DNA from 3 places in the Xanthomonas sp. F1 genome. Region 1 is predicted to be linked to each of the others. Evidence: riboswitches for the same ligand, from Rfam matches in the RefSeq annotation. Region 1 holds a riboswitch; each other region holds the start of a gene.
The links. Region 1 has a riboswitch for cobalamin ahead of GGR71_RS19530 (ribonucleoside-diphosphate reductase subunit alpha). Riboswitches for the same ligand answer to the same signal wherever they lie in the genome.
Positions count from the first base shown of each region.

Region 2: another riboswitch for cobalamin. It lies ahead of metE (5-methyltetrahydropteroyltriglutamate--homocysteine S-methyltransferase); the one in region 1 lies ahead of GGR71_RS19530 (ribonucleoside-diphosphate reductase subunit alpha).
Region 3: another riboswitch for cobalamin. It lies ahead of btuB (TonB-dependent vitamin B12 receptor); the one in region 1 lies ahead of GGR71_RS19530 (ribonucleoside-diphosphate reductase subunit alpha).

Region 1 is NZ_JACHOK010000013.1:6,265-11,512, reverse strand. Features, by position in the region: gene GGR71_RS19545 (MarR family winged helix-turn-helix transcriptional regulator) at 1-365, shown strand, start outside; gene GGR71_RS19540 (organic hydroperoxide resistance protein) at 440-871, shown strand; gene GGR71_RS19535 (SIR2 family NAD-dependent protein deacylase) at 1,042-1,815, shown strand; gene GGR71_RS21225 (hypothetical protein) at 1,877-2,008, shown strand; cobalamin riboswitch at 2,229-2,447, shown strand; gene GGR71_RS19530 (ribonucleoside-diphosphate reductase subunit alpha) at 2,629-5,046, shown strand; gene GGR71_RS19525 (ribonucleotide-diphosphate reductase subunit beta) at 5,154-5,248, shown strand, end outside.
Region 2 is NZ_JACHOK010000010.1:21,086-26,333, reverse strand. Features, by position in the region: gene GGR71_RS17785 (aromatic alcohol reductase) at 1-530, opposite strand, end outside; gene GGR71_RS17780 (winged helix-turn-helix transcriptional regulator) at 624-1,067, shown strand; gene GGR71_RS17775 (pepsin/retropepsin-like aspartic protease family protein) at 1,552-2,520, opposite strand; cobalamin riboswitch at 2,795-3,048, shown strand; gene metE (5-methyltetrahydropteroyltriglutamate--homocysteine S-methyltransferase) at 3,260-5,248, shown strand, end outside.
Region 3 is NZ_JACHOK010000003.1:87,406-92,653, forward strand. Features, by position in the region: gene gph (phosphoglycolate phosphatase) at 1-112, shown strand, start outside; gene btuB (TonB-dependent vitamin B12 receptor) at 603-2,474, opposite strand; cobalamin riboswitch at 2,589-2,805, opposite strand; gene GGR71_RS09325 (TfoX/Sxy family protein) at 2,831-3,259, opposite strand; gene GGR71_RS09330 (GAF domain-containing protein) at 3,256-3,738, opposite strand; gene bioD (dethiobiotin synthase) at 3,855-4,544, shown strand; gene GGR71_RS09340 (phasin family protein) at 4,963-5,248, opposite strand, start outside.

The sequences.
Region 1 (5,248 bases):
AGCTCTACCGCGGGCTGCTGGGCGAGCTCGGCCTGACCTATCCGCAGTACTTGGTGATGCTGGTGCTGTGGGAACAGGACGGCTGCAGCGTCTCGGACATCGGCGAGAAGCTGTTCCTGGATTCGGCCACGCTGACCCCGCTGCTCAAGCGCCTGGAGGCGGTCGGCCTGCTGACCCGCCGCCGCGCCGCCGCCGACGAGCGCCGCGTGCTGATCGCGCTGACCGCCGAAGGCCAGGCCCTGCGCGCCCGTGCGCAGGCGGTGCCGGAAGGCGTGCTGTGCGCGGTCGCCTGCGACCTGCAGCAACTGACCCGGCTCAAGCAGGATCTGGAAGAAGTCCGCGGCAAGCTGCAGGCCGCGGCCTGAGCGGTTCCCGCCCCCGATCACCCCATCCCCTCTAACCCATGGCGCCGCGGCGCCGCCCTCCAAGGAGAACCACCATGGCTTCACCGACCACCATCGTCTACACCGCCACTGCCACCGCCACCGGGGGCCGCGACGGCCGCGCCGCCACTCCGGACAAGGCGTTGGACGTCAAGCTGTCGACCCCGCGCGAGCTGGGCGGCGCCGGCGGCGACGGCACCAACCCGGAGCAGCTGTTCGCGGCTGGCTATTCGGCCTGCTTCATCGGTGCGCTGAAGTTCGTCGCCGGGCAGGAGAAAGTGAAGCTGCCGGCCGAGCCGAGCATCGAGGGCCATGTCGGCATCGGCCAGATCCCGGGCGGCTTCGGCATCGCCGTGGAGCTGCGCATCGCCGTGCCGGGCCTGGAGCGGGCGACGCTGGAATCGCTGGTGGAGAAGGCGCACCAGGTGTGCCCGTACTCCAACGCCACGCGCGGCAACATCGACGTCAAGCTGGTCGTGCTCGACTGAGTCAGCGGAAGGTTTGGGCCGGCGCCTGCGCCGGACCTTGGCGACACGCAACGGGCGGCCACTGGCCGCCCGTTCGCGTTGCGGGAGCGGGCGGCCGCGCGTGCTGCCATGCACATTGAGACCGCCTTGCGTCAATGCAATAGTGTGCGCTTCATCAAGTCGAGCGCGCCATGCTCAGTTCCGCCTACAACGCCGAGACCGTCGCCGCCTTCATTCAGGGCGCGCGCCGTGTGCTGGTGCTGACCGGCGCCGGCATGTCCGCCGAGAGCGGGGTGCCGACCTTCCGCGGCCAGGACGACAGCCTGTGGTCGCGCTTCGATCCCGAGCAACTGGCCACCGAGGACGCCTGGCGCGCCGACCCTGCACTGGTCTGGGGCTGGTATCGCTGGCGCATGGCGATCGTGGCGCTGGCGCAGCCGCACGCCGGGCATCGCGCGCTGGCGCACCTGGCCGAGGTCCGCCACACCACGCTGGTGACCCAGAACGTGGACGACCTGCACCAGCGCGCCGACAGCGAGGTCGCCGCGCACGTGCACGGCCGCCTGTCGGCGCTGCGCTGCAGCGACTGCGGCCAACCCTGGCGCGGGCTGCTGCCGCCGGTGGACGTGCACACGCCCAGCCAGCGCCTGGCGCCGCCGGTGTGCGCGGCCTGTGGCGGCACGGTACGCCCGGGCGTGGTGTGGTTCGGCGAGGCGCTGCCGGCGATGGAGTGGACGCGTGCGCAGACGGCGGCCGACGCCGCCGACCTGGTGCTGGTGATCGGCAGTTCCGGCCTGGTCTATCCGGCCGCCAGCCTGCCGCTGCAGGCCAAGGAGCGCGGCGCCTGCGTGGTCGAGATCAACCCCGAACCCAGCGCGCTGTCGGCGCGCGCCGATCTGCACTGGCGCGACAGCGCGGCGGTGGCCCTGCCATTGCTGTTGCAGCAGTGCCTGGTGGCCCGATGAGGCCGCTGCACGTTGGAGATTGCCTTCGATTGCTTCGGTCGGCCACCCAAGGAGTGTGATGATGGGCATCAAACCTGGCCCCAAGCGCATCGCAAAGAGCACCGGCAAGCCGGATCGGCGTCAGCGAGACAACAAGGACATTCCGGGAAACACGAAGTCCCTCAAGCCGCGCAAGCACAAGAAAGGCGACTGAGCCGGCCGGCGGGGCGGATGGCCGGGAGGGCGCGCGCCCGGGGGCCGGCGGGCCGTTTCGATGGCATCTCGCCGCTCTCCGAGGACCGGCTTCACGGCCCCGTTACGGCCGCGGACGTTCTCCGCGGCGGGGCCGAAACCGGCGGCCGACGGCAAACCGTTGGCAGGCTTAGGTTTTCGTAATTTGACCCATATTTAGCGTTGACGTCGTCGAGCGACCACACTATCTTGGGGTGGTCGGTTCCGGCGGCCACAAGCCGCGGGATCAAAAGGGAAGCCGGTGCGGCGTGCCAACGCCAACTCCGGCGCTGCCCCGCAGCGGTAATTGGGAACGAACCCGTCATCCGCACTGAGGCGCCCGCCTTGGGAAGCGACGGGCTAGGAACCGGCCACGGCCGTTGCCCATCAGCCCGAAGACCTGCCGACAGCCGCGCGAAGCACACCGCGCGGCGCCGACCGCGCGCTCTCCGGGGGGAGAGGGTCGGTGCAGCGTTGACCGCCCGCAGGCCTGGTGCCTGCGCCGTTTGCAGTCTTCGCGACACCGCCTGCCCACCTGCGAACCCGGTCGGACCGCTGCCTGCGAGGGTCGGGCGGCCGCGTGCACCACGCTTGGAGACCTTCATGAGCCAGACCCACAGCCTGCCGGCCACCGCGTCCGTCGACGCCGCCGTCGACCCCTCGACTGCTGCCGCTACCGCCACCGCCCAGCCGGAGCCGGCCAGCAGCGAGCCGAGCAACGACCAGCGCGCCGTGACCTGGATCGTCAAGGACGGCGGCAACCGCCGCATGGCCTTCGACCGCTCGCGCCTGCAGCGCACCCTGGACCGGATCCACGCCGAGTTCCCGCAGCTGGACGTGAGCGACTACGAGCGCAAGGCCTTCGCCTTCATCGAGAAGAAGGAAAGCCTGTCGGCCGACGACATGGTCGACTACCTGATCCGCGAGGCCGAGTCGCGCGTGGACATCGCCACGCCGGAGTGGGAGTACTTCGCTGCGCGCCTGTACCTGGACCGCCTGTACAAGCGCGCCAGCAAGAATCGTTTCTACGATGCCGGCGAGAAGTACGGCTCCTACGTCGGCCTGCAGGAAAGCCTGGCCGACCGCGGCGTGTACTCGATCGACATCCTCAAGAACTACTCCAAGGACGAACTGGCCGAAGCCGGCCGCATGATCGATCCGGAGCGCGACAAGCTGTTCGCCTACAACGGCCTGTACCTGCTGGCCACGCGCTACCTGGCCACCGACAACTCGCGCAAGGTCTACGAACTGCCGCAGGAGCGCTGGCTGACCATCGCCCTGTACCTGATGCAGGACGAGAAGCCGCGCGAGCGCCGCATGCAGCTGGTCGGCGAGGCCTACTGGGCGCTGTCCAACCTGTACATGACCGTGGCCACGCCGACCCTGGCCAACGCCGGCAAGATCGGCGGGCAGCTGTCGAGCTGCTTCATCGACACTGTCGACGACAGCCTGCAGGGCATCTACGACTCCAACACCGACGTGGCGCGCGTGTCCAAGCACGGCGGCGGCGTCGGCGCCTACCTGGGCTACGTGCGTTCGTCCGGCTCGGCGATCCGTGGGGTCAAGAACTCCAGCGGCGGCGTGGTGCCGTGGATCAAGCAACTCAACAACACCGCCGTGTCGGTGGACCAGCTCGGCCAGCGCAAGGGCGCCATCGCCGTGTACCTGGACATCTGGCACCGCGACATCGAGGCGTTCCTGGACCTGCGCCTGAACAACGGCGACCAGCGCCTGCGCGCGCACGACGTGTTCACCGCGGTGTGCGTGCCGGACATCTTCATGGAAGCGGTGGAGCGCCGCGGCGAGTGGTACCTGTTCGACCCGCACGAGGTGAAGGAGGTCAAGGGCTGGTATCTGCAGGACTTCTTCGACGAGAAGCGCGGCGAAGGCAGCTTCCGCGCCCGCTACGAGGAAGTGGTGGCCGACGAGCGCATCGGCCGCAAGGTGGTCAAGGCCATCGACATGTTCAAGCGGATCATGGTCAGCCAGCTGGAGACCGGCAACCCGTTCATGTTCTATCGCGACGAAGTCAATCGCATGAACCCGAACAAGCACCAGGGCATGGTGTATTCCAGCAACCTGTGCACCGAGATCCTGCAGAACATGAGCCCGACGCGGGTCATCCAGGAGATGATCAGCGGCGACCAGATCGTCACCACCAAGCAGGCCGGCGACTTCGTCGTGTGCAACCTGTCCTCGGTGAACCTGGGCCGCGCGGTCACCGCGCAGCCGGACCTGCTGTCGCCGGACATCCTGGAGCGGCTGATCCGCGTGCAGGTGCGCATGCTCGACAACGTCATCGACCTCAACGAGCTGCCGGTGCCGCAGGCCACCATCACCAACCAGAAGTACCGGGCGATCGGCCTGGGCACCTTCGGCTGGCACCACCTGCTGGCGCAGAAGGGCATCGACTGGAATTCGCCGGCGGCCGAGGAGTACAGCGACACGCTGTACGAGCGCATCAACTACCTGACCATCCAGGCGAGCCTGGCGCTGGCCAAGGAGAAGGGCGCGTACAAGGTGTTCAAGGGCAGCGACTGGCAGAACGGCGAGTACTTCAGCAAGCGCGGCTACGACAGCGCGCAGTGGCAGGAACTGGCCGCGCAGGTGAGCGTGCACGGCGTGCGCAACGCCTGGATGGTGGCGGTGGCGCCGAACATGAGCACCGCGCAGATCGCCGGCTCCACCGCCTCGATCGACCCGATCTACAGCGCGTTCTACTACGAAGAGAAGAAGGACTTCCGCCGTCCAGTGGTGGCGCCGGGCCTGACCGTGGACACCTATCCGTACTACGAGAAGGGCGCCTACAAGGTCGACCAGTTCGCCAGCGTGCGCCAGAACGCGCGCCGCCAGCGCCACGTCGACCAGTCGATCAGCTTCAACTTCTACGTGCCCAGCGGCATCCGCGCCAGCACCCTGCTGGACCTGCACATGACCGCATGGAAAGAAGGCCTGAAGACCACGTACTACGTGCGTTCCAACGACATCGACATCAGCGAGTGCGAGTGGTGCTCGAGCTGATCGCCGGCGTCTGACGCCACCAGCGCGCGGCGGCCCATGGTCGCCGTGCGTTTCGCATTCCCGCGCCGCCTGCCGGCGCCGTTCACCCGACTTGACGAAGCACATCCATGGCCATCGCGCTCGACCGCATCAAGATCCTCGAACCGCTGCACCCCAACCGTTCCACCGGCATCATCAACGGCACCACCAGCGGCATCCTCAA
Region 2 (5,248 bases), on a different contig from region 1:
TCGGGTTCGAACAGGTAGCTGGTGAACATCCCGGTGGAAATGATCACCCAGTCCACCGCCGACTGCGACCGCAAATACTCCCGCACATCCAGTTGAGCGTCGAACAGATCCTGCGGTCCACCGCGACCGATGGCGTCGAAGTCCACGCCGAATTGCCAGGGGAAGTAGCGCGAAATCCCCGATGCGACTGCGGCACGGGCGACCTTCATCGGCGTGTCGCGGCCAGCGGCATATCCGGTACAGCCGATGACGGTGTCGAACCGGGAGAACATGGCGGCCAGTTCGTCCACGGAGGCAGCGACCAGATCGCCGGCGATGGTCTCGACGCCAAGCGCGCGGATTTCTTCCACCACCGCGCGTTTTTCGGGTCGTTGGGCGTCGATGGACGCTTGGCGCAGCATGACGCTGACGCGTGTTCCGAGGTGCTGTCCGGCGAGTTGGGCGAGGTTGCGAATGACCGGCAAGCCAAGCTCGCCGGCGCCAAGGACAAGAATGGACCTGGAGGGTGCACTGTGCTGTTGGGAGGACATCGGATGACCACGTGTGTGTACGATGGCGCCGATTCTGCCTCCCGTGCAGACAGCGCATAAGAAGGCACACGCATGATACCGATCGCTCCAGTCATGAGTTCCGAGGCACTGCTGCAACATTCGCAGTCGATATGCGATGGCATGAGCGCAGACGACGACGGCTTGCGGCGCGAGGTGCTGTCGCATGCGGGCAATCGCTGGTCGCTCGGCATCATTCACGCGCTTGGCGTTTACGGAACGCTGCGTCATGCCGATGTGGCGCGCCGAATGCGGGGAATCACGCAGCGCATGCTGACGCGAACCCTTCGTCACCTGGAGCGGGACGGATTGATCAGCAGGCACGATTTCGGAGAGGTCCCGCCCCGCGTGGAGTACACCATCACGCCCCTGGGCAAGGACCTGCTCATCCTGATGATTCCCATGTGGACCTGGGTCGTCGAGCGGGCCGAAGACTTCCATACGTGTCGCCAAGCGTTCGATGCGGCGCACGCGGACAACGGAGCTGCTCACACGTCAGCCGGGAAAGACGTAGCGTAGCGCTGACGTTGTGCGCACGGTCATTACCGTTGGTGTGTGCACTCTGACGCTCGTACTCGCCGCATTGGCGGCGCGTGCCACGGCAACAGCGCGGGAGCACGCCGCCGCCAGGGATCAGCGTCCACGTGCGCGGATCGGCGTGCCTCAGCCGATCTGACCCAGGGTGTTGATGCCGAACTGCAGCAAGATCAGGTTGGGGATTTGACGACGTTGTTGGCGGGGACGCCCGGGCATGGGCGAAGATCACCAGCACGCTGGCCGGCGGCGGCCCGCCGAGGCTGGCCAGTACCGCGGCCACGTCACAGCTTCCATCGGTGGCACTGGGCCGGGCGCACGTCGGACCGGAAAGCGACGGGGCGCGCAGACAGTGCGCCGGCCCATCAAGCGCGAAGCCGGCCCCGGCCGGGAATCGTGCGCTCTCCTGTGCGACCTGGCGCCTCCGCGAAAAGGCGGCCGCACGATGGCCGTTCTTGGGTCGCGCCGGCTACCTGCGCAGATAGAGCGTCTTGCCGCCGAAGTCGATCACCGCACCGGCGTTGGTCAGGAAATCCGCGCCCAGCATTCCGCCGTTGGCCTCGCCGTCCGGACGTGGCTGGCTCGCATAGGCGTAGACATCCTCGATGGCGGCATCGCTCACCGGTTTGGACGACCACGTGCCGATCCCCACGACGACCGGCTGCTTGGTGCGATAGCGGTGGAGCTGTGCACCTTTCGGACCGTACATCTCCCCGGCGACCGCGCCCTTTTTCACGCCGGCCTGGTGCGCGAACGCCTCGTCGACGACGACATTGCCGACCGTGCTGACGACCATCGCGCGCTCTACCCGCCCATGCGTCGCTCTGACGACGTAGCGGTTCGCCTTCTCGTCGAACTGCATGGGCAGCGCCACATAGCCGACACCAAGCAAGCGCGTGCGCAAGTTGGAGGTCTGCGTCGCATCCGGGCTGACCAGGATGCGCTTGCCGGGATAGTCCAGGACCACGCGGTTCGCGCGGAGCCAGCCGATGCCGAGCATGCCCACGTCGGCGTCGGGTTCCGGCGTCTCGAAGACCGACACCGGCACGTTCGTCACGGTGGCGCCGCCGATCGTAAGCCGATCCAGAACGCCCTCGTCGCGTCCGAGCGTGCTGACCTTGCCGGGCGACTCGATGCCGAACGCGCCCTGATGACGCAGGTCGCTGACGCCGACCTGGCTGGCGATGCGATGGATCACCTGCACATACAGCGACGCGTTCGCGTGCACCATCATCTTGCTGGGGTGACCGTTCAACTGCACCTCGATGATCGGGCGTGTGGCTTCGCCGATCGTCGCGGTGGAAAAGGGCACCGTCGCGGAGGTGGACGCACCCGGACCCGGCGGGCCGACCGGATCGGCAGACACGGCACCTGCAGCAAGTGCGAGCCCGAGCAGCGAGGCGCGCAACGACGAACGGAACGGCGGGATTCTGGACATCCAGGCTGACCTTGGCGAAGCAATGGCGGGGGCAACGCAGCGCATCGGCACGCCGTGCCATGTCTGCGTCGGAGAACGCGCCAGAGTCTATCGGGGAAACATGGCCAGCAAGCAGCGACGCAGTCGCCGCGACGGACCGCACGCACCTGCGCAGCCACGCACCTCCCCACGGCGAGACGGCAGGAAACGCTGCGCCCCCTCGCCGCATGCCCCGGCCGGCGCTCGCCACCACGCGGCGAGTGTGCAACGCCCTTGACCGCCCGCCGCATCCGGCCTATCGTGCGCTCGCCGAAGGTATTCATCGCTTCATTCGGATGAAGGGATGAATTTAAACGGGAATCCGGTGACGGCCGGCGCCGCAAGCGCCTGCCCATTCCGGAGCTGCCCCGCAGCGGTGAATGGAAACGACCTCCGTCAATGGCACTGGGCCGGCGCATGCCGGCCTGGGAAGCGACGGACAGTAGGTGCGCAGCCGGCACGGTGCGCGTGTCCATCAGCCCGAATACCGGCCCCGGCCGGAGGACCGTGCGTCCTCCGATTCGACCTGGCGCCTCCGCGGGGAGGCGGCCGGACCGCGACCCGGCCGTGCGCCGCGCCGCGCCGTCCGCCTGCCCGCGCGGTACCGGTTCGCCCGCGGGGGCGAAGGTCGCTGGCGTGGCGGGCGGTCCGTGCGAACGGGACGCGCGGCGCGCGGTTCCTTCGTTCCTCAATGCCCTTGAACGCAATGAGGAAACGCAACATGACGATCGTGACCAACCTGGGCTTCCCGCGCATCGGTGCGCGGCGCGAGCTCAAGCAGGCGCTGGAACGCTACTGGCGCCGCGACATCGACGGCGCGCAACTGCAGGACACCGCACGCGACCTGCGCCTGCGCCACTGGCAACTGCAACGCGAGGCCGGGGTGGACGTGCCGCCCAGCAACGACTTCAGCCTGTACGACGCGATGCTCGACACCGCGTTCCTGTTCGATGCGATCCCGCAGCGCTACCGCGCGCTGGCCGATGCCGATCCGTTGGCCGGCTACTTCGCGATGGCACGCGGCACGCAGGAACACGGCCTGGACCTGCACGCGCTGGAAATGACCAAGTGGTTCGACACCAACTACCACTACCTGGTGCCGGAGCTGGCGCGGCGCCAGCACTTCCGCCTGCGCGGCGACAAGCCGGTGGTGGAGTTCCTGGAAGCCAAGGCGCAAGGCATCCAGACCCGGCCGGTGCTGATCGGGCCGGTGACGTTCCTGGCGCTGTCCAAGACCGTGGACGGCAGCGACCGCTGGGCACTGCTGGAGAGCCTGCTGCCGGTGTACGCCGAACTGCTGCAGCGCCTGCATGCCGCCGGCGCCGGCTGGGTGCAGCTCGACGAACCGGCGCTGGTGCTGGACCTGGACGACGCCGCACGCGCCGCCTATCGCCGCGCCTATGACGTCCTGGCGCAGGCGCCACGGCCGAAGCTGCTGCTGACCAGCTACTTCGGTGAGCTGGGCGACAACCTGGAACTGGCGATGGCGCTGCCGGTGGACGGCGTGCACGTGGACCTGGTGCGCGGCGTGGCGCAACTGGACGCGGTGCTGCAGGCGCTGCCGGCCGGGCGCGTGCTCTCGGCCGGCCTGGTCAACGGCCGCAATGTGTGGCGCACGCCGCTGGACAACGCGCTGACCCTGGCCCGCTACGCCGCCGGCCATGTCGGCCGCGAGCGGCTGTGGCTGGCACCGTCGTGCTCGCTGCTGCACGTGCCGGTGGATCTGCAGCAGGAGACCAAGCTGGACCGCGAACTGGTCGGCTGGCTGGCCTTCGCCAGGCAGAAGCTGCAGGAACTGCGCACCCTGGCCGACGCGCTGGACGACCAGCCGCAGGCGCAGGTCGCACTGGCCGAAGCGCGCGATGCGCTGGCCAGCCGCCGCGCCTCGGCGCGCGTGCACCGCGCCGAGGTGGCGCGGCGGGTCGACGCGCTGACCGACGACGCCGGCCGCCGGCAGTCGCCGTACGCGCAGCGCCACCAGGCGCAGCAGGCGGCGCTGCGGCTGCCGCTGTATCCGACCACCACGATCGGCTCGTTCCCGCAGACCGAACAGGTGCGGCAGGCGCGTGCGCAGCACAAGGCCGGCAAGCTCGACGATGCCGCGTACGACGCGTTCCTGGCGGCCGAAACCGAGCGCTGCGTGCGCGCGCAGGAGCAACTGGGCCTGGACGTGCTGGTGCACGGCGAGTTCGAGCGCAACGACATGGTCGAGTACTTCGGCGAGCAACTCGACGGCTTCGCCTTCACCCGGCACGGCTGGGTGCAGAGCTACGGCTCGCGTTGCGTGAAGCCGCCGATCATCTACGGCGACGTGCGGCGCCCGGCGCCGATGACGCTGCGCTGGACCCAGTACGCGCAGTCGCTGACCGAGCGGCCGATGAAGGGCATGCTGACCGGGCCGGTGACGGTGCTGCAGTGGTCGTTCGTGCGCGACGACCAGGAGCGCGCGCAGACCTGCCGGCAGATCGCGCTGGCGCTGCGCGACGAGGTGCGCGACCTGGAGGCGGCCGGCATCGGCGTGATCCAGATCGACGAGCCGGCGATCCGCGAAGGCCTGCCGCTGCGCCGCGCCGACTGGCAGGCGTACCTGGACTGGGCGGTGCAGAGCTTCCGCATCGCCGCGGCCGGCGTGCGCGATGCCACGCAGATCCACACCCACATGTGCTACTCGGAGTTCAACGACATCATCGAGGCGGTGGCGGCGATGGAC
Region 3 (5,248 bases), on a different contig from region 1:
CGGCATGCCGGTGGCGCTGGTGCGCTACGGCTATCCGCGCGATCTGGATCTGGCAACGGCCGACGTGGTGTTGCTGATGGATGATTTGCGCGAGCTGCTGCGACTGCGCTGACACGATGGCTGCGCAGCGCCCCGGCGCAGCGCGAAGATCCAGCTGTGTCGTAGGAGCGGCTTAGCCGCGACGGGCTTTCCCGGGAACGCCCATCGCGGCTGACGCCGCTCCTGCAGTCGATGACGCAGTACGCCCCTCTCCCCCCGGGAGAGGGGTTGGGGTGAGGGTCCGGGCGCGTAGCGCGCGCCGAACTGTCAGGTTTGCGTCGCGATGCATGAGTACGAGGGCGGGTGTTTGCGTTCGGCAGCCAGCGGCCCGTATCGCGGGCGACCAACTGCGCGATGCATCGCGCATGCGCGCGCTTGAAAATGCACGCATCTACATCCGGCGTGTTCGCACATACCGCCGCCTTTCGTAGGAGCGGCTTCAGCCGCGACGGGCTTCCCCGGGAAAGCCCGTCGCGGCTGAAGCCGCTCCTACAAAAAAGACGCGCGTGTTTTCCGCGCTGTTGCCCCGCGCCACGCCCGCCGGCGCAGCGCGGGACACCGACTCAGCGCGCTGCCGGCGCGTAGCGCAGGGTCAGCGCGTACTCACGACCCGGCTGGTTGTACCAGTTCACCGTCTGGTAGTCGCGGTCGAACACGTTGCTGGCCTTTGCCTGCAGCGTCCAGTCTGGGGTGAACGCGTATTCCGCGCGCAGGTCGACGGTGCCGTAGCCGGCCAGGCGCACGCGGTTGGCCGCGTCGTCGAAGCGGTGGCCACTGCCGAAGACGGTGACGCCGAGCTTGACCGGGCCGATGCCGCGGTCCACGTCCAGGCGCGCGGTGTTCTGCGCGCGGCGCGCCAGCCAGTTGTCGCGATTGCCACTGTCGCTGCGGTTGCGCGGATCGGTGTGGCTCAGTTGCGCCGACAACTCCCAGCCGGCCAGCAGTGCATAGCCGGTCAGTTCGGCGCCGCGGATCCGCGCCTCGTCCACGTTGACCGGCAGGAAGCTGACCGCATCGTAGGAGATCAGGTCCTTGACCCGGGTCTCGTAGGCGTTGAAGGTCCAGTTCCAGCTGTCGGCGTACTGCGCAATGCCGAGGTTGCCGCTCTTGGAGCGCTCCGGCTTCAGTTCCGGATTGCCGGCGAACGGGTAGTACAGGTCGTTGAAGGTCGGCGCCTTGAAGCCGGTGCCGACGCTGGCGGTGAGCTTGAGGCCATGTGCCAGTGCCAGGCCCCAGCCGAGGCTGCCAGTGGTGTGCTCGCCGAATTGCTCGTTGTCGTCGCTGCGCACGCTGGCCTGCACCTGCTGCGCGCCGAAGCGGCCCTGGTACTCGGCGAACACGCCGGTGTTGTCGCGGCTGTCGACGTCGAAGGCGGTGGTGCTGGTGACGTGCTCGCGCTGCCAGTCGCTGCCGACGCTGAGCAGGTGGCCTTCGGCCAGGGTGACGTCGCCCTGCAGCGCGGCGGTGTCGCGGCGGCTGTCGAAGGTGCTGACGAAGCTGCGGGTGCGTGCGCCCGGCGCACGGTAGTAGCTGTCGGCGTCGTCGACGTTGCGGCCGAGCTGCGCGGCCAGGTGCAGGCGATCGGACGGGGTCCAGTCGAGCTTGCCGCTGAACACCTGCTGGGTGTTGTCGGCCTCGTTGCCGGCGAACAGCGCGTCGCCGTCGTATTCGTTGCGGCTGTCGATGTTCAGCGCCTGGCCTTCGATGCGCAGCGTGTCGGTCAACGCGTAGCCGCCGCGCGCGCTCAGCGAGACGTTGCGGTAGCCGTCGCGGTCGGGCTGGTCGACGAAGCAGCCCGCGAACAGCGTGGCCGAGCCGTTGCAGGCATTGATGCCGTCGGTCTTCTGGTAGCCGCCCTGCACGGCCAGCCAGCCGCGCTCACCGCGGTTGCTGAAGCCGGCACCGGCCTCGCGCAGGCCGTGGCTGCCGCCGCCCAGGCTCAGGTTCTGCTGGAAGCCCTGGCCGCCGCGGCGGGTGAAGATCTGGATGACGCCGCCGATCGCGTCGGAGCCATACAGGCTCGAACGCGGGCCGCGCACGATCTCGATGCGCTCGATCTGGCTCAGCGGCAGGTCCTGGAACGCGGCCAGGCCGGCGCTGGCCGAGCCGATGCGCACGCCGTCCACCAGCACCAGCACGTGGTCCGATTCGCTGCCGCGCAGGTTCAGCGTGGTCAGCTTGCCCAGACCGCCCTGGTTGGAGACGCCGATGCCGGCGCGGCCCTGCAGCAGCTGCGCCAGCGACGTGGCCTGGCTGCGCTCGATCTCCGCGCGGTCGATGACCTGCGCCGGCACCACGCTGTCCTCCACCGAGATCTGGGTGCGGGTGGCGGTGACCAGGACCTGGTCGAGGTCGGTGGCGGCGTCGGCGGCGTGGGCCAGCGCGGGCAGGGACAGGGCGGTCGCGATCGCGACCGAAAGCAGGCGGGACGACATGGGTGGCAACTCCGGCGCGCGGCTGCGCGCTGTGACGGCAAGGGAGTCGCGAACGGAAGGTGCAAGCGGACGGCGCCGGACGCGGCGCGGCACGCCGCGACGCCCTCCGCATCGCAACCAGTGAACTGCAAGGCCGGTCTCCGGGCTGGCGATCGGGGAGGCGGACCTCCCGGCTGCGACGCCTTCCCATGCCCAGGCACAGTGGCGCAGGTCGTCAGCGCGGATCGCTTACCGTTGCGGGGGCAGCGCCGGCCTTGTCGCAAGACGCACCGGCTTCCCGTTTCAACCCGCTGGCCGGAGCCGGCGGGTCACCTTGAAGCGGCGCGATTGTACGCGATCGCCGCTGCCCGCGCGGCTCAGTCGGCGTGCGCGCCGTGGCCGTCGTCGTCGCCGTGGTGGTCGCCCACCGGCGTGTCGTGCGTGTCGGACGCGTAGGCGCCGCCAGCGTCATCGTCGTCACGCGTGTCGTCGCGGTCGAAATGCGTCGTCGCCACCGGCCCGGCGACCTGCAGGCCGCGCTGCGCCGGCAGCGCCGCCGTCGCGGTCTCCAGCTCGCCCAGCAACTGCGCGCGCCGCGCCTCGGACAGGTCCTGCCAGTGGCAGCCGCTGAGCGCGCCTTCCAGCGAGTACAGCAGGTTGAGGCTGGGCTTGAAGCCGGCGCGCTTGACCTTGACGAAGGCGCCGACCGCGCCGGCCGCCTCCAGGTCCTGCTGCGTGCGCACGCCGACCTGGCGCAGCCAGGCCGCGCTCTTTGGGCCGATGTTGCGCAGCTTGGTCGTGCTCATTGCAGGCTGTCGACGAAGACCTGGGCGATCGCTTCCAGGCCGTGCTGGTCGTCGGCGTCGAAGCGGGCCAGGTCGGGGCTGTCCAGGTCGAACACGCCCACCAGCGCGCCGTCGCGCAGCAGCGGCACCACCAGTTCCGACCGCGAGGCCGCATCGCAGGCGATGTGCCCGGGGAACGCCTCCACGTCGTCGATGCGCTGGGTCTGGCCGCTGCTCGCGGCCGCGCCACAGACGCCCTTGTGCAGCGGAATGCGCACGCAGGCGGGCAGGCCCTGGAACGGCCCCACCACCAGTTCCTTGCCGTCGTGGAAGTAAAAACCGACCCAGTTCAGCCGCGGCAGCGCGTGGTACACCAGCGCCGCCAGATTGGCGGCATTGGCGATGCGGTCGGGCTCCCCGGCGACCAGGGCACGGGCCTGGTCGAGCAACTGGGCGTACTGTTCCGGCTTGCTGCCGGTGAGCGAGGACGAGGCGAACATCGCGCGAGTCTAGCAGCGCGCTGCGTCCGTCGGCACCGCGGCGGCTGACGCGCGCGGCGCGCCCGGCTATCCTGCGCGCCGCCGCGCGTCCCGCCGGCCAACCGACAGGGTTTCGCATGGCTGTTCCCGCCTTCTACGTCACCGGCACCGATACCGGCATCGGCAAGACCATCGCCAGCACCGCGCTGCTGCATGCCTTGCGCGCGCGCGGCCAGCGCGCGGTGGGCATGAAGCCGGTGGCCAGTGGCTGCACGCGCGAGGCCGACGGCTGGCGCAACGAGGACGCACTGGCGCTGCAGGAGGCCAGCGCACCGCGCCCGCACTATGACGATCTCAACCCGTACGCGCTGCCGCTGCCGCTGGCGCCGGAACTGGCCGCCGCCGATGCCGGTGTGCAACTCGAACTGGCACCGATCGTGGCTGCCTTCGCGCGCCTGCGCGCGCAGGCCGACGTGGTGGTGGTGGAAGGCGTAGGCGGCTGGGCGGCGCCGCTGTCGGCGACGCTGGATCAGGCCGATCTGGCGCGCGCGCTGCGGCTGCCGGTGGTGCTGGTGGTCGGCCTGCGTCTGGGCTGCCTCAACCACGCCCGGCTCAGCGCCGCGGCGATCGCCGCCGACGGCCTGCAGTGCATCGGCTGGATCGGCAACGAGATCGACCCGGCGATGGAGCGCATCGACGACAACATGGCGATGCTGCGCGCGCGGTTGCCGATACCGTGCTGGGGACGGTTGCCGTACCGGCCGCAACCGCAGGCCGCGCAGTTGGCCGCGGAGCTGCAACCGTGGGCGGGAATGTCGCCCGGCTGATCGATCGCTGGGGCGCGCGCCGCACTACCGCCTTTTGTGGGAGGGACTTCAGTCCCGACGCGTCTTTGCTGAGGCGTCGGGGCTGAAGCCCCTCCCACAAACACAAGACGTCCCGGCACTGCGCGACGGGCTAATCCGACTACCCGGTTCCACGCTCGGTGCACGCGCATGGATAAGCCCGATAGAAGAAGGAGATCTGCCGGTTTCTGACGAAGCATCGGGGGGATGAAGCCTCTCCCACAAGGAAAGCCAGCAGCGCGCGAAATCGGCAAATCCCCAATCCCCACTCCCAAATCCCGCCCACAAAAAAGGCCCGGTAGAGGGAGGGATCTACCGGGCCTGGGGTTGCACGGGGGGAGGGACCCATGCAGACCGAGGGTGCGTCGGGCGGCGGACCGCAGCGACGTCGAATCGGGTGTTACTTGGCGGCGGGCTTGGCCTTCGGCGTGGCCTGTTCGGTCGCCGCTTCGAACTGGTGCTTGGCGAGCTGGCCGATGGCCTCGGAGGTCTTCAGGCCCAGGCCGAACACTTCCTGGTTGGCCGTGGCCAGCCGCTCGAAGTTGTCGCGGGCGATCTGCAGGCCCTTCGGCCACAGCGCCTGCACGGTGCCCAGGTCGCGCGCTTCGGTCAGCTCACCGAGGAAGCCGGTGGTGGCCGACACGTTCTTCTCGAAGGTCTTCAACTGCACGCCGAACACGCTCTCG